One region of the Levilactobacillus suantsaii genome, then DNA from elsewhere that is predicted to be linked to it. Evidence: predicted binding sites of a transcription regulator. Region 1 holds the regulator's gene; each other region holds the start of a gene.
The links. The regulator Rex, encoded in region 1, represses fermentation and respiration genes when NADH is low (regulators of the CRP and FNR family bind a similar motif). The targets are predictions, from matches to a motif close to TTGTGAANTANTTCACAA.

Region 1 (5,626 bases):
TACCTTCCACTTCCCGCGGGCGATGGAGACCGACGACAACTTCGACTTTAGCTTTAGCGGGTTGAAGAGTGCCTTTATCAACACCACTCACCACGCGGACCAGGTCGGTGACACGCTTAACAAGCACGACCTGGCGGCCAGTTTCCAACAAGCCGTCGTGGACGTTTTGGCTGAAAAGACGTTGCGCGCGTTGCACGATTACCCGGTCCACCAGCTCATCTTAGCTGGTGGGGTGGCGGCTAACCTCGGCTTGCGGGAACGCTTGGACCGTGACCTGGCCAACGTTGCCGGCACGCATTTACTCAAAGCGCCGCTCAAATTGTGTGGCGATAATGCTGCGATGATCGGTGCCTTTGCCAACGTGGCCTACCGCCATGGCGTTTTTGCGGATGCCACGCTAAATGCCGACCCGAGCTTAGAATTCGACTGGATTGCTGATGCGGTGAAGTAACATGAATTGAATACCTGATTGAAAAAGGACGCGGAGAATTCTCCGCGTCCTTTTGGATATTTAGGATAGGTCAATTAATCAGTTGCATCGTCAAAATCTTCCAAGGCAAGGCTTTTGTTGGTCCAGTCATCTTCGGTCTGGTCGAGCTTGGTAGTTACGACATCGAGCTGTTGCTGAAGATCCGCCAGCTTATCGGCATCGTTGAAAGACTCTGGTTGGCTCATAGTTTCTTCGATTTGGGTCTTCTCTTTTTCTAGGTCTCCGAGTTGGTCTTCTAAGGCTTGGACCTGCCGGGAAAGCTTGCGTTTGGCTTTCTGGCGGTCCTTTTGTTGTTGGTAGTCGACCTGCGTCTGCTTGGGTGCCGTGACGGTCGGGTGGGCGGCCTCCGCTTCAGCGGCTTCCTTTGCCGCATAGGCATCTTGTTCGGCCTTCTTGGAGACATAGTAATCGTAGTTGCCCAGATAGCGGGTCGTCCCGTTAGGGCTTAACTCGATTACCTGCGTGGCGATTTGGTTGATGAAGTACCGGTCATGGGAGACGAACAGGATGGTCCCATCGAAGTCGTTTAAGGCGTTTTCCAAAACTTCACGGCTATCGATATCCAAGTGGTTGGTCGGTTCATCAAGCATCAAGAAGTTATCGTGACGTAGGGCCAGCTTAGTTAACAAAAGTCGGGCCTTTTCGCCCCCACTGAGGCTGTGAACGGTCTTGTCCACATCGGAGCCGGTAAACAGGAAACTGCCCAGAATCGAGCGGATATCGCCCTCCGGCGTGGTTGGGTGGTCGTCCCAAAGCTCGTGAAGTACCGTCTTCTTATCATGCAGGTTAGCCTGGTCTTGGTCGTAATAGCCGGTGTCTACGCCGGTGCCAAAAATGATCTGGCCCTTTAACGCCGGTAGCTTGCCTAAGATGGTCTTAAGCAGTGTCGATTTACCGACCCCGTTGGGCCCCACGATGGCGATAGCTTGATGTTTCTTGATGTCCAAGTTAATGGGCGAAGATAGGGTGTGGCCATCGTATCCGACGGCAGCGTTGACCACGTCGAGGACAACGTTGCCACTTTGGCGGTGGGGACGAAAGGAGAAACGCGCGACCTTTTCGTCACCCTCGGGCCGGTCTAAGCGGTCCATCTTTTCCAATTGTTTGCGCCGGGCCTGGGCCCGCTTGGTAGTCGAGGCCCGCACGATGTTACGGTTAACGAAGTCTTCGAGCTTGGAGATTTCGGTCTGTTGCTTGTCGTATTCCTTCCAGGCTTGCTGGAGTCGCTGAGCTTTCTCGTCGATAAAGTGCGAGTAGTTACCTTGATAATGGCTGAGACTGCCACGGGACATGTCATAGACTTCAGTTGCCACGTGGTCCAGGAAGTACCGGTCATGGGAGACGACGAGTAGGGCGCCGGGGTAACTTTGTAAATAGCCTTCTAGCCAGGTCAAAGTTTCGACGTCGAGGTGGTTCGTGGGTTCGTCTAAGATCAAGAGGTCCGGTTTTTCCAGTAGGCGCTTGGCTAAGGCCAATTGGGTCCGTTGTCCCCCGGAAAGCTCGCTGACAGGTTTATCATAGTAGTCTTCGTTGAATTCGAACCCGTGGAGTACGCCCCGAATCTCGGCTTGGTAGCCGTATCCATTTTGGTCACTGAAGTCCTGTTGCAATTGATCGTAGGTCTTGGTGATCTGCTGCAATTGGTCGGCGTCAGCAATGACCTGGGGGTCACTCATTTGGCCTTCCAGGTCGTGCATTTTTTGTTCCATCGCCCGTAACTTGGCGAAGACGGTTAACATTTCATTCCAAACAGTTTTAGTAGAGTTTAACCCGGCGTTTTGCGCCTGGTAGCCAACGGTCAATCCGCGTTTGCGGGTGATTTGACCGTCATCGGGGGTGGTTTCCCCGGCAATCATTTTAATTAGGGTGGATTTACCAGCCCCGTTGCGTCCGACGAGCGCTACCCGGCCGTGGTCACTGACGTCGAGAGTCACGTCGTGAAACAGCACGGTAGCGCCAAACCGCCGGGACACTTGTTGGACTTGTAAGAGAATCACAAAACCAACCTCCTTTTCGGTATGACTTTCATTAATAACCTTCATTTTAGCATATTGTGCAGTTAAGCCGAAATATTGTCTAGGGGGGAATGGAGGGAAGCAACGGGTAGAAGCGACCGCTACAATTTTGCCCCGTAAACTAGTTTGTGAGAAATATGAGAAATAAAATTGCGTTTTGGGCGGGCTTGTGAAATAATTAGGCTCGTTATGCACAAATGCAGATTGTGAAGGAATTTGAAAAATATTTGCAAATTCTTTCACAAGATGGGCTGATATGCTATAATCTATAGGAAATCAGGTTTCACAATTAGACTATAAGTTAGGTTTGTAAGTTATCGTGACGAAATCTTATCAAGCGATGACCGGCAAGAATTGATTAGGAGGTAACATGCTTTGACAGAACAAAAAATTCCACGCGCGACGGCGAAACGGTTGCCGATTTACTATCGCTACTTGAATATTCTTTTGGACGCGGATAAGACGCGGGTTTCGTCCACGGAACTTTCCGAGGCAGTAAAGGTGGATTCCGCCACGATTCGGCGGGACTTTTCCTACTTTGGAGCGTTAGGGAAACGTGGTTACGGATACGACGTCGAGAGTTTGATTAAGTTTTTCCGCAAGATCTTGAACCAAGACCGACTGACTAGTGTCGCCTTGATCGGGGTCGGGAATTTGGGCCACGCCCTCTTGAACTTTAACTTTCACCAGGACAGTAACGTCCGGATCAGTGCGGCGTTTGATATCAATGAAGAAATTGCGAACACCATTCAAAGTGGGGTCCCGATTTACCCGATGTCTGATTTGCGGACGCAACTCGAGGAACAGCAAATTCAGGTCGCTATCTTGACCATTCCTTCCGATGTCGCCCAAGAAGTGACGAATGAAGCTGTGGCGGGTGGCATCAAAGGAATCTTGAACTTCACGCCACTGCGGATTACGGTGCCGAAGGGCGTTCGGGTGCAAAACGTGGACTTGACCAACGAACTGCAGACCCTGATCTACTTTTTGGAACACTACAACCAAAAGGAAGCCTAAGGGCTTTAAAACGTCACGTTTAACTGACTAATTGCGCCCCTTAAATGCTAGAGGCAGGATGAATTGGTGAGAATGGCGCTGGGACCACGGTCCCAGCGCCTTTTTGGTACGCTAATGGCGAGAAGCCCGGGGCGACACGGTGTTATTGGGTGCAACTGGTTGGGCCGCCTTAGAAAGTTTGCTAAATTCCTTGATTTTTAAAACGAAAACTCATATATTAGAAACTGTGATTAGCACTTATGTTAGTCAAGTGCTAACAGTGCTAAAAACTAATGTTAATAGTAAGTTCATTGGAGGGATTCAAGTGTTAAAACCATTAGGAGACCGCGTCATTTTAGACCAACCAGAAGAGCAAGAAGAAACGGTTGGCGGCATTGTGTTAGCAAGTAACGCGCAAGAAAAGCCGCAAACGGCTAACGTTGTCGCAGTCGGCGACGGCCGGGTGTTAGACAATGGCGATAAGGTTGCGCCAAGCGTCAAAGTTGGCGACAAGGTTTTATTCGATAAGTATGCGGGTACGGAAGTTAAGTACCAAGACCAGACTTACCTTGTTTTACACGAAAAGGACTTAGTTGCGGTTATCGACTAAGACTTTCCCCACGATTGATTTAAAAATTCATTTAAAAAAATCTATATGAGGTGAACGAGAATAATGGCTAAAGAATTGAAATTTTCTGAAGATGCACGTAGCGCAATGTTAACCGGTGTCGACAAGTTAGTTGACACGGTCAAGACCACCTTAGGGCCTAAGGGTCGCAACGTGGTGCTGGAACAAAGTTACGGTAACCCGACCATCACGAACGATGGGGTTACCATCGCTAAGGCCATCGAATTAGACGACCACTTTGAAAACATGGGCGCTAAGCTGGTTTCCGAAGTTGCTTCCAAGACCAACGATATCGCTGGTGACGGGACTACGACGGCCACGGTTTTGACCCAAGCCATCGTTAACGAAGGCATGAAGAACGTCACGGCCGGTGCCAACCCAGTTGGCATCCGTCGCGGGATCGAAAAGGCAACGGCCGCTGCCGTTAAGGGCCTGCACAAGATGTCTCACGATGTGAAGACCAAGGACGACATCGCCCAAATCGCCTCGATTTCTTCTGCCAGCAAGGAAACTGGTTCCTTGATTGCTGACGCCATGGAAAAGGTTGGTAACGATGGGGTCATCACCATTGAAGAATCCCGTGGGGTTGAAACCAGCCTGGACGTGGTTGAAGGGATGCAATTCGACCGTGGCTACATGTCTCAATACATGGTCACCGACAACGACAAGATGGAAGCTAACCTGGACAACCCATACATCTTAATCACGGATAAGAAGATTGGGAACATCCAAGACATCTTACCATTATTACAATCCGTCGTTGAACAAAGCCGTTCCCTGTTGATCATCGCCGATGACATCACTGGTGAAGCTTTGCCAACGTTGGTCTTGAACAAGATGCGCGGAACCTTCAACGTGGTTGCTGTTAAGGCCCCTGGCTTTGGTGACCGCCGGAAGGCTCAACTCCAAGACATCGCCGTTCTGACTGGTGGGACTGTCATCACCGATGACTTAGGCCTGAACTTAAAGGACACGACCATCGATCAATTAGGCCAAGCTCAAAAGGTCAACGTCACGAAGGACAACACCACGATTGTTGAAGGTTCTGGTTCTAAGGACCAAATCTCCGCTCGGGTTGATGAAATCAAGGGTCAAATCGCTGACACGACTTCTGATTTCGACCGTGACAAGCTGAAGGAACGTTTGGCGAAGTTAGCCGGTGGGGTTGCTGTCGTTCGGGTCGGTGCTGCTACTGAAACCGAATTGAAGGAACGCAAGTACCGGATTGAAGACGCCTTGAACGCGACCCGTGCCGCCGTTGAAGAAGGCTTCGTTGCTGGTGGGGGGACTTCCTTGATCAACGTCATCAAGGATGTCGCCGCCGTTGAAGCTGAAGGCGACGAACAGACGGGGGTCAACATCGTGCTCCGCGCTCTGGAAGAACCCGTTCGCCAAATCGCGCAAAACGCTGGTGTTGAAGGCTCCGTTGTCGTTGAACACTTAAAGGGCGAAAAGCCAGGTATTGGTTACAACGCCGCCAACGGTAAGTACGAAGAC
Region 2 (5,626 bases), 710 kb from region 1:
ATGGAGTTCCCACCGATCCGGTTGTTCCCGTGTAAGCCACCAGCAACTTCACCGGCCGCAAACAAGCCGTTAACCGGCGTGCCGTCAGCCTTCAAGACCTGGGTCTTAGGGTTAATCTTAATCCCACCCATGGTGTAATGAACGGCCGGGGCAATGTGAATGGCGAAGAACGGGCCAGCCGAGATGTCGCGGTCCATCCCCATGGTCCGGTTAAAGGCGGCGTCCTTTTGTTGGGCCACGTCTTGGTTCCAGGTAGCGACGGTCTGCGTCAAGGTATCGGCGTCGATGTCTAACGCCTTGGCTAAGTCGGCAATGCTGTCACCGTGCTTGACCAAGCCAATGTGGTCGTAAAATTCAACGGCCTTGACCCGGGAACGAATGCCCGTGTCAAAAATCAGGTAAGCACTCTTAGCGGGTAACTTATCAATGGCGCCCGTCACGTTCTTCCGGGTATCCAGTTCGTTCACGAACCGCTTGCCGTCGGCGCCTACTAAGATGGCACCTTCGCCCCGCACAGCTTCCCCAATCAGGTAAGCATGATCGGTATCTTGTTGGACGGTTGGGTGGACTTGAATCTGGTCCATGTCGACCAAATCAGCACCAGCGGCCGTGGCTAATTCAATCCCGTCACCGGTTGCACCAGGTTGGTTAGTCGTGTTGTAGCCGACCAAATCCTTGCGGTACTTGCCAATCAACTTCTGGTTGGCCCCGAAACCGCCGGTGGCTAAGACCACGGCGTTGGCGTTGATGGTTTCGCCAGCCGCTTTTTCGGTCTTCACCGTAACGCCAGTCACCTTGTCGTCGTTGACGTTAAGACTTGTGACCGTGACGTTAGTAAAGACAGGAATCTTTTCGGCTTGGACCTGCTTCAATAACTCGGTGACCAGAAAGCCACCAATTGGGGCCATCGAACTTGGCCGGTGGGTCCGCTTCTTCTGCATCCCCCCGGTGATGGTCAAGTCGTCCAAGATGATCCCGTGGTCGGCCAACCAGTCGATAGCCAAGGCACTGTGGCTGGTGAAGTACTTCAACATGTCAGGATCGTTCAACTTACCGCCACCCTTGTAGGTGTCGGCGTAGAACTCGTCGAAACTGTCGACCACGTGGTTGTGCAACTGGACGTTGGTCTCAGCGGCGTTCATTCCGGAAGAGGCCCGGTTGGTGTTACCCCCTAATTTTGGCATCTTTTCTAAGACGACCGGATGCAAGCCTAATTCGTGAGCTTGTAAGGCGGCAACCAGGCCGGTCCCACCAGAACCAATGACAATCAGGTCATAGCGGTCTTGTAATTCTGCTAAATCGTTTGGAACAAATTTAAACTTTTCTGCCATGAGTGGTTTCCTTTCGTGTTACTTCATGCTTTTATCGTGATGACGGGAAACGGCACCATCACGTGCCGTTTCGCCAAACTTATTTACGTGCATTACTCATCCAGGTTGGCTACCGCTGCCCCGAGGCTAGCCGCAGCACTGATCAGTAAGGTTACTGCTAACAGGGTCATCAGGCGTCAATCCCTTCAAAATTTACCGGTCGATGTTGGTCATCTTCAACGGGTCGACCCACTTGTCAAAGTCTTCAGCGGAGACCTTACCGGATTTAACGGCAGCTTCCTTCAACGTTGACCCGGCTTTATCAGCCGCTTGGGCAATCTTCGCACTATCATGGTAACCGATGTGCGGAGATAAGGCCGTGACCGTCATCAAGGAGTTGTCGACTAATTCCGTCATCCGCTTCTGGTTGACCGTCATGCCATGGATCATCTTGTCGGCAAAGCCCATCATGGTCCCGCGTAAGAGTTCGGCGGATTCCAAAAAGGCGTCGATCAAGACTGGCTTGTAAACGTTCATTTCAAAGTTCCCTTGAGATGAAGCGACCGTAACCGTGACGTCGTTCCCCATCACGCGAGCCGCTGCCATGGTGATGGCTTCAGCTTGGGTTGGGTTGACCTTGCCGGGCATGATGGATGACCCTGGTTCGTTAGCCGGAATGTTCAATTCATCGTAAGCCGCCCGAGGACCAGAAGCGAGGAACCGCACGTCGTTAGCAATCTTCATCAAATCAGCCGCTAAGGTCTTCATCGCGCCGTGAACCACGTCCAAACCAGAGTGATGAGCTAAGCCATAGAACTTATTGGTCTTTGCCGTGAACTTTGGCCCGTAGACCTTGCTCATCTTCTTAGCGATTTCTTCGGCAAAACCAGGTGCGGCGTTCAAGCCGGTCCCGACAGCGGTTCCGCCCATCGCGAATTCGAGTAAGGTTGGATCTAAAGACTTCAAGTAGTCCAAATCATGTTGGATGGCACTGGCCCAGCCGCTAACTTCTTGGCCAAAGGTCAATGGCGTCGCATCTTGCAAGTGGGTCCGGCCAATCTTGACCACGCGCCAGTATTCTTTTTGCTTAGCGGTCAATTCATCGATTAAGTGTTGGGCAGCCGCTTCTAGTTTTTGGACTGCGACACTAGCCGTGATGTTCATGGCCGTTGGGAAAATATCGTTGGAGCTTTGACCATGGTTGACATCATCGTTGGGCAAAACTTCGATATCTGGGTTCAATTGCATCGCTTTGTTAGCGACAACTTCGTTGGTGTTCATGTTGGTTTGAGTTCCGGAACCCGTTTGGTAAACACGGAGTGGGAAGTCCTTGCGCAGGTCTTCGTCGCTCAACGCCAAGAGTTCATCAATCGCCTTTTGAATCAGGGCACCCTTTTCGGCGGAAATCTCGCCTAAATCTTGGTTTGATTCTGCAGCGGCTTTCTTAATCTGTAGTAATGCCCGAATAATTGCGATTGGCATGAACTGACCGGTTGGGAAGTTGTTCCGGCTCCGTTCCGTTTGGGGACCCCAAAGTGCGGTGCTAGGAATCTTAACGTCGCCTAAGGTATCTGCTTCAATACGATAATCTGCCATGGTAAATTCCTCCAACTTTTTTGTGATATGAATAACATTTAACTTAAAAAACTAACGAGGGAATATCTGAAAATCATGAAAATTCCCCCGTGACTTTACGAACAACCTTAGAATAGCTGGAATTTTTGGCTATAGTCAAACCCTATTGGGGGTATAAAAAAGATTAATGGTTGCCTGAATAGGTCTTCACAATCCCAATAGTACAAGGTTTCACAAATTCACAAGAAAGCGCTAAAACGAAAACCTGCGTTTGCAAAATAAAAAGTTTTATTTGTAAGCGTTTGCATTATCATCTAACGCTTTGCCGTTCAAAAATGCCTCACAAAAGAACCCGTTCACGGCGCATACCACCCCCGCTAGGCCCCAGTCTAAGGCCGGCCTGGCTTTGTCGGATCAGTCGAGCTCACTCCCCAATCGTTGCGCGGCTTCCCTATCCGAACCAAGACAATCACCTGGACAGCAAAAAAGGATCCCGGGGATTGGTTCCCGAGATCCTAGTATGACTGTAACCTTGGTTTATATGGCCCATGCGGCGATGACTGGGCGTTGACCGTGACGCCAGGGACGCCACGGCAACGACTGTCCCAAGATAGCCACCTCACCAGCCTGCGTCGCCACCCGCAATTGCGGGGCAGTGACCCGAACGACCGTGGGCGTCAACATCAACGTTGCCGGGTAAATTCCCTGTGCCGTCTTGACCTGACACCGGTAAGTCCCGACCGGTGGCCGTTGCTGGAGACGACTGGCGAGTTTGAAGCAAAACTGGTTGCCACTCACGGGCACCAGTTGCCCAGCCAAGGCGTACGGGTGACCTAACAGGGCGTTGGCCCGTTGCACGTGCCCCACCCGAATCAGATGACGAATGGCCGTCGACCCGATTTTCCGGTGTTCAGCATCGTGTTCGGCCACCACCGTGGTGGTAAAGCGATTGTGGCTGTATTGCGCCATTTGGGAGAGCAGGGTGTGCCCGCCCCGCCCAAAGGTGTAGTCGAAGCCCCCGACCACTCCACAGACGTTGAGGCCTAACAAATAGGTGTCCACGAAGTCCTGTGGAGAAATCGCCGCAAAGTCACGGGTAAAGTCGACCAAGTAGACCAGATCGACCTGGTTTTTTTGCAATAGCGCCACTTTTTGACTGATGGTATTCAAATACCGAAAGTCCGTTGTGGGTTGGGTCTCAAAGACCCGGGAGGCGTGGCGGCTAAAGGTCATCACGGCTAATGGGACTTGCCGGTCGTTAGCAATCTGCCGGGCACGCGCCAAGACCGCCTGATGACCGCGATGGACGCCGTCAAAGAACCCCAACGCCATCACCACGGGCGTCTTAGGATGCACCTGTCGAATTGTTTTGGTGTTCAGTCGAATGACCTGCATGCCGCTCCCTCCTAAATCTGTTTAACAACAAAGGGAGATATCGAAATATCTCCCTTCGTCAATCTCACCATATTTACGTTACTTTTGAGCCGCGCGTTTTATAATCAAGTTAGCCAAATACTTTTAGCTAATTGATAAAATAAAAAACACCAAGACAAATCTCTGTTATCATTGATGTTCCTACACAAACAATGAAAGAGGTTATTGTCTTGATGCAAGAACAGAATACCACAGTCAGAAAAAAAGGTCAGCACCTAACTTCGTTTGAACGAGGCAGAATTGCTACGCTGCACAGCCAAGGCTATTCCAATCGTGCAATTGCCAGAGCGCTTAATGTTTGTCATCAAACAATCAATAATGAATTGTGCCGCGGCGAGATCGACCAAGTAAAAAAAGTGAATGGTCAACGCCAATATTACGCTGTATACTCACCAGAAACAGCACAAGCTAAGTACGAAGCTAATCGAGCCCACTGTCATCGACCTTTGAAACTCGTCGGTGTCGCTGATTTTATCGACTATTTTACGACTCATTTGCGTCAAGATGGTTGGTCGCCTGATGCAGCAGTAGGACGGGCCAAACTTGAAGGCTTATATCAGCCTGAGGAGATGGTCTCGACCAAGACGCTATACCACTATATTGATGCCCAGTTACTTGAAGTCCGCAATCTTGATCTACTCGAAAAAACGCGCCACCGTGCCAAACATCATCACTCGATCAAGCACAAGCGTCTGGCCGGACGGAGTATTGATGAACGGCCTAAAAGTATCGACCAGCGCCAAGAGTTCGGCCATTTCGAATTGGACACCGTGGTGGGCAAGCGCAACGGTCAAGAGAGTGTGATCTTAACGCTGATCGAGCGTCAATCCCGCTGCCAAATTCTACGTTTGATCGATGGTCGTGATGCCGATTCAGTCAACTATGAGCTGGCCAAGATCTGTCAAGAATACGGATCAATCATGAAGTCAGTTACTGCCGATAATGGCGCTGAGTTCTCGGAAGTTGGCGCTGTACTTACCGGTGTCGCTGACCTTTATTATGCCCATCCATATCGTTCCTCTGAGCGTGGGACTAACGAAGCGCATAATCGAATGATCCGCCGCGATGTACCCAAGGGTCTATCCATGGATATTTTGGGTCCTCATGATATCCAAGCAGTTGAGTCAAAGCTAAACAATTTACCGCGCCGGCAAACTGGCTATCAAACACCCAAAGAGCTTTTCTCCGCTGCTTCCGCCGGTTAAGTTAAGTCCATAAAATATGAATATTAATGAAAATACTGATTTAATAGGATTTGTCGTGTGGCTAATTTGTTCTTGCAATTTGGGGTTACTTTTGAGCTTCTT
Region 3 (5,626 bases), 390 kb from region 1:
CGGCTTCATCGTTATACGATTAAGGACGCTATCGGGGATGGTAACGTCCTGGGGTTTGACGTCAGCTACTATACCCCGGATATTGAAGCTGCAGAAAAGACAAAACTTACCGAAGAAGAGCTGGAAAAGGAAGTCTATAGTTCTTTGCCATACCGGAAAGCGGTCGTAGAAGATATTCTTAAACATTGGCCGGAAAATCATTCGGGGCCCATTCGGATGGGAGTTCGCCGGCCTAATCAATTTCACGGATTATTTGCGGTGTCGGGGAAGCAGGCCGTGGTGGCTTATTACCAATTATTTAAACAATTGGCCCCACAGTTACGGGTAGCGATGACTTATTCGCGTGATGAGACCAATGGTGAGGGATCATCTGATTTACAAGCGGCCTTAAAACAGGGCATGCTTGACTATGCAACTCGATTTCAAACACGTAACTTTTTGGATGACAAGCACGCCGAACAAAATTATCTAAATGATATCACCAAGCGTTTAGCTCACAAGAAGCCGTACAACCAAAAGCTCACGGACAAACAAGAGGCGGCCCACCCGCAACGATTAGATTTAGTCATTGTTTCCGATCAACTGTTAACTGGATTTGATTCGAAATATGTGAACATTATCTATATGGATAAGATTCTTAAAGAAGGGCTCCTAATTCAGGCAATGTCACGGACCAATCGAACAATTGATAAGGATGCTAAGCCTCACGGAAAAGTTCGCTTTTTCCGTAAAGGTGATGTCATGAAAGATAACGTTAAGGAAGCTTTAGTTATTTACACTAAGGATGGTAATGACACAGCAGCTGATACTGGCAAGCCACCAAAAGATACTGATCAACAGGATCTGGAGGATGCGGATATTTTGGCACCTAAGTTTGCTACTCAGGTCGAAGCACTTCAACCTAAACTGGAACGATTAAAGGCCATTGCCGGAGAAGACTTTAGCCAAACACCGCGATCGGAAGACGCGCAACAAGAATTTGCGGTACTGGCAGCAGAAGTCAATCAAAAGATTCAACGGTTAGTCCAACAAGGCTATCAATTTGGTGCTGCGGTTGATGTGGTAGATAAACAAGGGCAACCGACGGGGAGTAAGCTTACGTTAAATATTACCGATGAATCGGAATTTAGCGCCCTCCAGGCCCGGTTGAATGATGTCAATGAGTTGCTGCCACCGGACAAGCAGGTCGATTTGACGAATGTTAAAATTGCCATTGACTTGTATAACCACGAAATCATTGACTATGATAAATTAGTAGAACTAATACATGGATGAAATTACGGCGGAAAAGCATGCGGCCGTGGAAAAGCACATTGCGCCATTAGATGATGCTAATCGGGCTGAAATTGAAGCTGTTTTGGATGGAATTAAAAATGGGCAGTATACGAAACATTTCGACACTTTAATGTTGCAAGAAGTACGACAGATGATTCGGACGGAACAAAAAGAATTAAAGCTCCGGCGCTGGTCGGCAGATCATGGCTCTAATGGAAATGATATCTATCAAGCTTATGAGGTATATTTGCCAGGAGTCGATTTAAATGACAATCCGAAGTTAAAGGCTAAGATTATTGGAATTGAACAGGACCAGAATTTGGGCTTCTTTGAAACGGCGGATTTTGAAGATGAATTGCTCGGATTCTTTAGCAAACTCTAAACTAACAGAATAAGATACCAGAAGAGCTAACTCAAAGTAGGTTCCGTAAATGGGACGATTTTGGGTTAGCTTTTTAGTAGATATCTGATTATTAATAACTAAAAGCCTTGCAAGTAGCTAGCCACTTCGTAAAATCAACTGTCGCTTTTGAAGTGGGATGTGACAAAATTCCGACACCATAGATCAGTTGAATAGGGTAGTCAATGGGAATAGTATTAAAGAACTGATGGCTTGAAAAGCTGATAAAGTCGGGCATCACGGTGATACCGAGACCAGCTTCAACCATGGTATTCGCAACTGAAACATTATCTACAAGAGTGGCTTTGAGATTGGTGTTATACGTCTGCAATAAACGCTGGAATTTAAGTTGTTCCGGCGGGCACCAATTATCATTTAATAGAATTAGATTCTGGTGGTTGAAATCCGAAAACTTTAATTTCTTTTGTTGGCTTAGTGGATTTTCGTTAGGGACTAGTGCGCAAAAATAGCCACTAGCTAATTGGGAAAATTCAATTTGTGGGGTGTCGTCTAAATCATCTTTGGTTGTAAAAATCAAATCACATTCTTCGTTAAGTAAATGTTGTTTTAACTGGTTATGGCTAAAATACTCCAGATAGAATTTAATCATTGGATGTTGCTTTCGATAATCTTTAATGATGAGCGGTAATGTATGAGCTTCAAAACTAGTTCCGGTAGTCCCAATCGTCAAGGTGCTTTTTTCTCGTTGATAAACATCGCGACTGTCGCAGACAGCTTTGTCGAAACTACTTAGAATGGTTAAAACTCGCTGGTAAAATAATGTGCCACTCTTTGTTAAGCGAACTTGGCGCTTGGTACGTTTGAACAGTGAAAAGCCTAGCTCGTTTTCAATGGACTTAATGGCTTGGGAAACCGCTGATTGAGAGAGATTCAACGTCTTAGCGGTTAAAGAAAAGTTCAAAGTTTCTGCTAGATTAATAAAAATTTTTAAATGATCAATGTTCATTTGAGCCCCCCATTTAGTAATCAGTTTTGCTTATAAGCGACCACATTTTTGCGTTTCACAGGAATTAGTATTTGTGATAATTTTAACTATGTAAGCGATACCAATGCTTTAAAGACATAGAGGCTTTGAAATGTTAAAATTGCAAAATGTTGATCATTACCAATTTAAGGACAGCGATGTCCAGAAGACGATTGATACAGAAGTACTAGTTGTTGGTGCTGGCAACGCTGGGATGATGGCTGCTGCGGCCGCTGCCGAAAAGGGGACAAAAGTAACAGTCGTTGAAAAGGAAGATAGTATTAATTTACTACGACTCGGTATTGGTGGTGTTGGAACAAATGCTCAAAAGCGGGCCGGTCTCACTATTAATAAATATGATTTAGTAGAATACTTAGCGGCATTTGCACAACACAACGTTGATGAAGGCTTGATTTACCACTGGGCAAACCATAGTGCCGAGGCTGTTAATTGGGTTGAAGATAATATTCTGAAGCCCCATGGTGCTCACTTACGGTCTGAACCAGATGCCATGGTTACAAGCTCAGCTTATGAAGGCTTTCCAACTGAAAATGACCCTACTACTGATGATAAAACGTTTGCGTCTTATGGTAAATGGTTCCAAGAAAAAGTTGAAGATATGGGCGTTAAACTTCAATCCCAAATTGCAAGAACAAATTAGCCACACGACAAATCCTATTAAATCAGTATTTTCATTAATATTCATATTTTATGGACTTAACTTAACCGGCGGAAGCAGCGGAGAAAAGCTCTTTGGGTGTTTGATAGCCAGTTTGCCGGCGCGGTAAATTGTTTAGCTTTGACTCAACTGCTTGGATATCATGAGGACCCAAAATATCCATGGATAGACCCTTGGGTACATCGCGGCGGATCATTCGATTATGCGCTTCGTTAGTCCCACGCTCAGAGGAACGATATGGATGGGCATAATAAAGGTCAGCGACACCGGTAAGTACAGCGCCAACTTCCGAGAACTCAGCGCCATTATCGGCAGTAACTGACTTCATGATTGATCCGTATTCTTGACAGATCTTGGCCAGCTCATAGTTGACTGAATCGGCATCACGACCATCGATCAAACGTAGAATTTGGCAGCGGGATTGACGCTCGATCAGCGTTAAGATCACACTCTCTTGACCGTTGCGCTTGCCCACCACGGTGTCCAATTCGAAATGGCCGAACTCTTGGCGCTGGTCGATACTTTTAGGCCGTTCATCAATACTCCGTCCGGCCAGACGCTTGTGCTTGATCGAGTGATGATGTTTGGCACGGTGGCGCGTTTTTTCGAGTAGATCAAGATTGCGGACTTCAAGTAACTGGGCATCAATATAGTGGTATAGCGTCTTGGTCGAGACCATCTCCTCAGGCTGATATAAGCCTTCAAGTTTGGCCCGTCCTACTGCTGCATCAGGCGACCAACCATCTTGACGCAAATGAGTCGTAAAATAGTCGATAAAATCAGCGACACCGACGAGTTTCAAAGGTCGATGACAGTGGGCTCGATTAGCTTCGTACTTAGCTTGTGCTGTTTCTGGTGAGTATACAGCGTAATATTGGCGTTGACCATTCACTTTTTTTACTTGGTCGATCTCGCCGCGGCACAATTCATTATTGATTGTTTGATGACAAACATTAAGCGCTCTGGCAATTGCACGATTGGAATAGCCTTGGCTGTGCAGCGTAGCAATTCTGCCTCGTTCAAACGAAGTTAGGTGCTGACCTTTTTTTCTGACTGTGGTATTCTGTTCTTGCATCAAGACAATAACCTCTTTCATTGTTTGTGTAGGAACATCAATGATAACAGAGATTTGTCTTGGTGTTTTTTATTTTATCAATTAGCTAAAAGTATTTGGCTAACTTGATTATAAAACGCGCGGTTAAACTTCAATTTAAGACGGCATTGGTTAAACTATTAACAACGGAAGACCAAGTCACCGGTGCTATCGTCAAAGATTTAAAGAATGATGAATTCATTCAAATCAATGCTTCTAAAGGTGTCATTCTTTGCACGGGTGGTTATTCAGCCAACAAAGATTTGTTGAAACAATGGAATCCGGTTGCTTTGAAGAAAAATGTTTATAATGACAGTCCACGCAATAATGGTGCTGGAATTACCTCGGCGCTGAACGTTGGTGCGATTAAAGATGAGGAACCTGCTGAATGTATCTTTGATCGGGGATTGGTTCCCGTGGGGACAAAGACCGGTGATATGTATGTTCAAACGGCAACTTACAAAGATTGGCTTTGGTTAGCTAGTCACCCGCTATTAAAACTCAATATGCGTGGAGAACGGTTTGCGAACGAATCCATCCCTTACCAATTTATTGTGAATGCTGCCAGCAAGCAACCCGGCTACCTTTACAGTATGATTTGGGATGACAACTTTTCCGAGTACGCTAAGCAGTTCCACATGTTAGGGTGCGCTCGAGTGGGCTTCCCTGGTTATATGGCCAGTGCACAAAAACTACGCGAAGATACACAACAGTATGTAGATAAAGGACTAGTTGTTAAGGCTGATTCCATCGAAGAATTAGCAGAAAAGTTGCACCTTCCTGTAAAAACTGTTAAGCAATCGGTAAAGCGGAACAATGAACTTGTCGTTGATAATATTGATAAGGACTTTGGAAAAGAAGCCTTTCGGTTAACGCCGATTAATAAGAAACCTTATTATGGGTGTATCTTAGGTGGCAGAATCTTATGCACGTTTGATGGGTTACGCGTTAACAAGAAAATGGAAGTTGTTAACGACCAGTTTGACCCTATCCAACATCTCTACGCAGCTGGAAACGATAGTGGTGGTTTCTTCTTTGGGAGCTACCCAGATCGGGTTCCTGGTCTAGCAGCTAGCCATGCCCAGACCTTTGGCAGATTAGCTGGTCAACAGGCTGCCGAAAACTAAGTAACGTTGGCTGAATTTAATGATTGAGGATAATGATTCCAGTAGAGAATTGCAAACCAATTCTTTA
Region 4 (5,626 bases), 940 kb from region 1:
TGTCTCACATTGAAAACCTCCTAAAGTCAATGTGATTCATAATATCAAAAAATGTAGGAAAACCGACATTTTTACGCCGTCATTTTCCTACATTTTATAACCGCCATGCACACATATAACCAGAATTACGATTCTGATCTTGAAAAAACATTGGTAAGTTAAAATGGCATTTCAAAATAATAAATCAGGGTGACAAGAAAATAGTAAAATCCCCCTAAATTTAGTTTTACTCCAATTCAAAGGGGTCACTTCACTTCCAATTCATACATAGCGACAATACAGGGCACTAAATACGATGCTTTGTGAAACTAGTTGCCAATATTTTATAAAGAATACCACATACAATGGCCATTAAGCCATAAATTACGAGTAGATATTGACCATTCATTGTCTGAAAAAGTAGTGTGCCTAAAGGTGCCCCGATTGCGTTCCCAATCAAAAATCCCGATTGAGCTAAGCTTAAATAAAGAGTAATTTCTTCCTTGGGTAACATATCATATTCGACTAGTTCTTTAAGAATGAAGAAACCAGTACCCTCAATTGACATCACAAAGAAAGCTACTAGTATCCACAGATGTGGATTTGAATTTTCTAATCCGCAAAGAATAATTATGATACCAGCGATTAGTTCAGTTAATAAGAAGTACGAGTCCGGCTTTTTATTAAAGAGTGGGATTTGAAATATAAAGACAGACAACATAGATACTAATCCTAGAATTGTTACAACTACACTTGTAGAACCGACACTATAGCCCACTGATCTTAGAACTGCCGGTGCAATCGGATCAACAATAGATGTTGTGATTCCCATTAAAATGACCGTTAGAAGAAAACCAATCCCGATGCGCTTATTCTTTGGTAATGCAATGATGCTTTCTTTTTGCTCTAATTGGATGCTCTTATTTTCGGGTATTGATGTAGTAGGTAAAAAAAGGATTGCCAGTGCTGAAACGATTAGAATCGTGACATAAACTTCATTGCGGGCTGAGAATATAAAAAGAATCAAACCAGCAATCAACGTTGCAATTAAGGAAGTAATTTGCATTAAAGTATACCGTGATGAAATTAGGACTTGCTTGTCTGATGGATTTTCATCAGCTTCTGCATATATCCACTTACGTATCACTAATAGCAATATAGATGCACCAATTCCAGCTACTCCCCCTGAAATAATCGCAATAAAACTATTCTGATAGAATACTCGAAGAGCCATACCAGTTGCATACAGAATTCCTAAAATTCTCGCAACCCTTCTTAGCTCAATTCCTATCATTTTATTTGAGAGAAGGAATGACAATGACCCTGTAATAGCCATCACTGAATAAGACAAAGAAAAATTTATTAATTTTCCATTTTGCTGAAAATATAATGTCTGCGAATATTTTGATATTCCCATAGCAAGATAGAACATTGTTATATACAAAAATAATGATTAATATTTTTGTATTACGCCAAAGTACGCTCTCATTTTATTCATCTACTCACATTTTCTACCTATACTTGATTACGGCAATAATATTACTTATACGTGAGTCTACCAGATTTTATTTTATTTTTTTAATTATAAATTCATTTAGCAAATGTACTTGGCGAGTTTTAGACTCAAGTTAGCCACTTTAACAAAATAAAATACACCAAGACAGAAAAGTCCAGTATCATTGGAGTTCCTACAACAAACAATGAAAGAGGTCTTTTATCTTGGTGCAAGAACAGCTTACCATATCACGGTCCAAGGACCATCACTTAACTGCATTCGAACGTGGGGAAAATCTTCGCACTACACAATGTAGGGCCTTCCAACCAGGCGATTTCTTGGCAACTAGGCGTTTGTCACCAGACCATCAATAATGAGTTGAAACGTGGCCAAGTCCGCCAGATGAAGAAGTTCAACGGTAAGCATCAATTTTCAATTCAGTATGTGTCTGAGTTCGCACGATGCTAATAGGCCTTTCTAGCATGCTTTGCCCAGCACTTCAGAAATGACTAGTGGTCCAGCTAGTTGGCCCCGTCTTAGCCGGCGAGTTTACACCGGACGAGATGGTTCCAACGATGACTTTGTATATCTCCATTGACAATCAACGGTTAGATAGCTGTAATATCGTCCATAGTATTGATGAGTGTCCGGCTGTGATAAACACCAGAGGGGAAATACTATGGGGATAAGCGTAATGGATGTGAATGTGTTGTTTTGACGTTTGTCGAGTGTCCGGCTCAGATGTCTATCCTTCGTTTCATTGACAGTTGAGAAGAGGACGCCGTAGCAGAAAATCAAACAGCAGTCTGGTCACATCATCAAATCAATCACGACTGACGATGGCCTCAAGTTCACTACATTGGCCGTGGTCGATATGGCATCTCGGCCATACACGTCTAGCGAACGGGGAACTACGAGGCCCATAATCGGATGGGTTTGATGCGACTTACCTAAAGGGGTATCCTTGGATATCATTAGTTCTGCCCAGGTTGCCAAGACGTAGAACCGCTTGAACAATCTTTGGCTGCAAACACTAGATGAACGCTTTTATGCCGCAACTGCTGGCCATTAATTCCATTCAGTGATATCCATTTTTGACTAGTGGCTAACTCGGTTCTAAAATTCGCCACAGATATCATAGAATCATTTTTTCGTGAAGTTTTTTCAAAGACGGCGGTCATGACCTAGGGGCAGGGGCGTTGGTTGATCAAGCTGGTCCTGAACTCTATCGAATTATGGAAGCGGATTATAAAGTTGATTTGTTCACAATGGAACCGTTTCCGACTGTCAATAAATTTTAGTAAGCGTATTGGTCATGCCAGATACTCACAATAAAAAGTAACTTATAAAACCAGCTACCATAACATTTCATAAAGATTAAGACTGAAAAGAAATGTTCAAAATGGGGTTGCATTTTAGAGCGATGACCCGTATACTTTCGATATTCATTAAGTTATCGAATTCACAAAAAACTATGGAGGGCTCAGCATGTCGAAAAAAGTTGCACTAGTTACCGGAGCAGGTCAAGGAATCGGGGAAGCCATCGCCAAGCGGTTGGCGAATGATGGGTTTGCCGTGTCCTTAGTTGGTCGCCATTTGGACAAGGTCCAAGCGGTCGCCGACGACATCAACCAAAACGGGGGTCAAGCGATTGCTGTTAAGGCTGACGTGGCCAACCGGGACGAGGTGTTTGCCGCGGTGCAAACGACTAGCGACCAATTGGGGGACTTCAACGTCATCGTCAACAACGCCGGCTTAGGGCCGACCACGCCCATCGACACCATCACACCGGAAGACTTCCAATGGGTCTACTCCGTCAACGTCGGCGGGGTCCTCTGGGGCACCCAAGCTGCCCACCAGGCCTTCAAGCAATTCGGCCATGGGGGAAAGATCATCAACGCGACCTCCCAAGCTGGGGTCGTGGGGAACCCGAACTTGTCCCTGTACAGTGGGACTAAGTTTGCCATTCGGGGGATTACCCAGACCACGGCGCAAGACCTGGCCGAAGAGGGCATCACGGTCAACGCCTTTGCTCCCGGCATCGTCAAGACCCCAATGATGTACGACATCGCCCACGAAGTTGGCAAGAATGCCGGCAAGAGCGATGAATGGGGCATGTCCACCTTCTCCGACGGTATTGCCATGAAACGGTTATCCGAACCTGAAGACGTGGCCAATTCCGTGGCCTTCTTAGCGGGCGAAGATTCTAACTACGTCACCGGTCAAACGCTGATCGTCGATGGCGGGATGCAGTTCCAATAAACCTAACGTTAATTTTTTAAGGTCCTCCACATTGCCAGCTTTGGCAGGTGGGGGACTTTTTGGTGTGCTACGGCTGGGGAATCCTATGCTAAACTGAAAGAAACGGTAAAGGAAGCGGTTTAGAAATGCAAGCACTCGTAGTCCCCCAAGCTGGTGACCAGCAATTAACGCAATTGAAATGGATCGAACGGCCCGTTCCCACGCCCCAAGCTGGCGAAATCCTGATTCAGACCCGTGCGGTCGGCTTGAACCCGGTCGATTACAAGGTGATCGAATCTGGCGTTGACGCGTGGCAGTATCCGCACACGGTGGGCCTGGACGTGGCCGGCGTCGTGCGCGCCGTGGGGCCTAACGTCCAGGGATTTGCGGTCGGCCAACGGGTCTGCGGTCACGGTAACTTAGCCGTTGATGGCAGTTTTGCGGAGGCCGTGGTGGCCACGGCCAGTGCGGTCACGGTAATTCCCGATACCGTAAGTTTCACGCAAGCCGCGGGGAGTTTGTGCGCCGGGTTGACGGCCTACCAGGCAATCTTTCGCAAGGCCAACTTGAATAACGTCCACACCGTGTTGATTCACGCGGGCGCGGGCGGCGTCGGCAGTATGGCCATCCAACTGGCTAAGGTGGCCGGTAAACGGGTATTCACCACGGTTTCCGCCGCCAAACAGGACTTTGTGCGGCAATTATACCCGGACACCCTCATCGACTACCGTACGGAAAACGTCACCCAACGTATTCACGACTTGACGCAGGGTCAGGGCGTGGATTTGGTCGTGAATACGATTGGCCATCCGGACGCCGACTTGCCCCGGTTAGCCTACAACGGCCAACTGGTCTGCGTGCTGGACACACCGACTCAGGTGCCGGCTAGCCAAGCCCTGACCGTCAGCAATCTGGACCTGGGCGGGGCACACCGTAGCGGGAACGCCGCGCAAGTGGCTGACCTGGGGCAAATGGCGCACGACTTGTTGGCCCTGGAAGCTGGCGGACAGGTGTCACCGCTGATTACCCAGGTTTTGGACCGCCGTGACATCGTGGCCGGGCTCCAGGATTTAGCAGCCGACCAAGTCGTGGGGAAAGTGGTCGCTCGTTTTGACGCTTAATTAACTATCCAAATAGCGCGAGTTTTAGCCGTTGGTCGGCAATCACCGACCAACGGCTAAATTTTTTTGAATTTAATTTACCATAATGACAAATTATGACGGGCGAAGTTTGTATACTAATCGGGTTGTATTAATTAACGTTAACCGGATTGATTAATCCTTCGGTAACGTGGCAAGTGATTATTGATAGGAGGAAAATGTCATGAAATTAGGCAACATTGCGGGGGCTGTGCTAGCTATGACCACGTTAGGTGTGTCGTTGGCCGTCGCGACGCCGGATACTTCGGCTCAGGCCAAGGCAAAGGTCAACAGTATCAAGACGTTCCCGAAGGCAATGCGGGGGAATTGGTACCGGTACGGGGAACATAATGGGTTCTACTATAAGCGAATCAAGATTTCAGCGAAGAAGTTCGTTGCTCATAACGCCCTGGACCCAACCGGGACGTCCGATAAGCTCCAGACGTTCACACAATCCTTGCACGTTTTGAAGGCCAAGAAGTCACCGAAATATTCTAAGAAAGCGCAAAGTTGGTGCTACGCGTACACCAAGAAGAAAGTCACGACGATCCATCAGTGGGTCAACGTGGACCAATTTCAAGATCCAATCCGCTACAAGGTGACTCATAAGACCTATAACGGCAAGAAAGTGAAGGTCTTGACCGTGGTCAGCACGAGTTATAACAACCACACGGACCACTATTATCAAACAAAAGCGCAAGCCAAACACTTTAACCCAGCCGGTGCCTTACATAACTAAAGGTCACGACCAGTAAAAATTAGTTTAGGAGGA

Region 2: H3M12_RS03070 (class II fumarate hydratase) is a predicted target of Rex. The motif match lies at 2,927-2,944, and genes of this name have one in related genera.
Region 3: H3M12_RS04465 (FAD-binding protein) is a predicted target of Rex. The motif match lies at 2,714-2,731, and genes of this name have one in related genera.
Region 4: H3M12_RS01975 ((S)-acetoin forming diacetyl reductase) is a predicted target of Rex. The motif match lies at 2,925-2,942, and genes of this name have one in related genera.

What each region holds. Positions count from the first base shown of each region.
Region 1 is NZ_CP059603.1:1,354,769-1,360,394, forward strand. It holds gene tsaD (tRNA (adenosine(37)-N6)-threonylcarbamoyltransferase complex transferase subunit TsaD) at 1-451, shown strand, start outside; gene H3M12_RS06255 (ABC-F family ATP-binding cassette domain-containing protein) at 526-2,487, opposite strand; gene H3M12_RS06260 (redox-sensing transcriptional repressor Rex) at 2,881-3,522, shown strand; gene groES (co-chaperone GroES) at 3,827-4,111, shown strand; gene groL (chaperonin GroEL) at 4,175-5,626, shown strand, end outside.
Region 2 is NZ_CP059603.1:646,235-651,860, forward strand. It holds gene H3M12_RS03065 (flavocytochrome c) at 1-1,331, opposite strand, end outside; gene H3M12_RS03070 (class II fumarate hydratase) at 1,524-2,906, opposite strand; gene H3M12_RS03075 (FAD synthetase family protein) at 3,423-4,280, opposite strand; gene H3M12_RS03080 (IS30 family transposase) at 4,493-5,524, shown strand; gene spxB (pyruvate oxidase) at 5,610-5,626, opposite strand, start outside.
Region 3 is NZ_CP059603.1:963,773-969,398, forward strand. It holds partial or broken gene H3M12_RS04455 (type I restriction endonuclease subunit R) at 1-1,657, shown strand, start outside; gene H3M12_RS04460 (LysR family transcriptional regulator) at 1,749-2,642, opposite strand; gene H3M12_RS04465 (FAD-binding protein) at 2,773-3,321, shown strand; gene H3M12_RS04470 (IS30 family transposase) at 3,383-4,414, opposite strand; gene H3M12_RS04475 (FAD-binding protein) at 4,510-5,559, shown strand.
Region 4 is NZ_CP059603.1:415,198-420,823, reverse strand. It holds gene istA (IS21 family transposase) at 1-8, opposite strand, end outside; gene H3M12_RS01985 (MFS transporter) at 287-1,411, opposite strand; gene H3M12_RS01980 (helix-turn-helix domain-containing protein) at 1,760-1,942, shown strand; gene H3M12_RS01975 ((S)-acetoin forming diacetyl reductase) at 2,963-3,736, shown strand; gene H3M12_RS01970 (zinc-binding dehydrogenase) at 3,862-4,836, shown strand; gene H3M12_RS01965 (hypothetical protein) at 5,039-5,593, shown strand.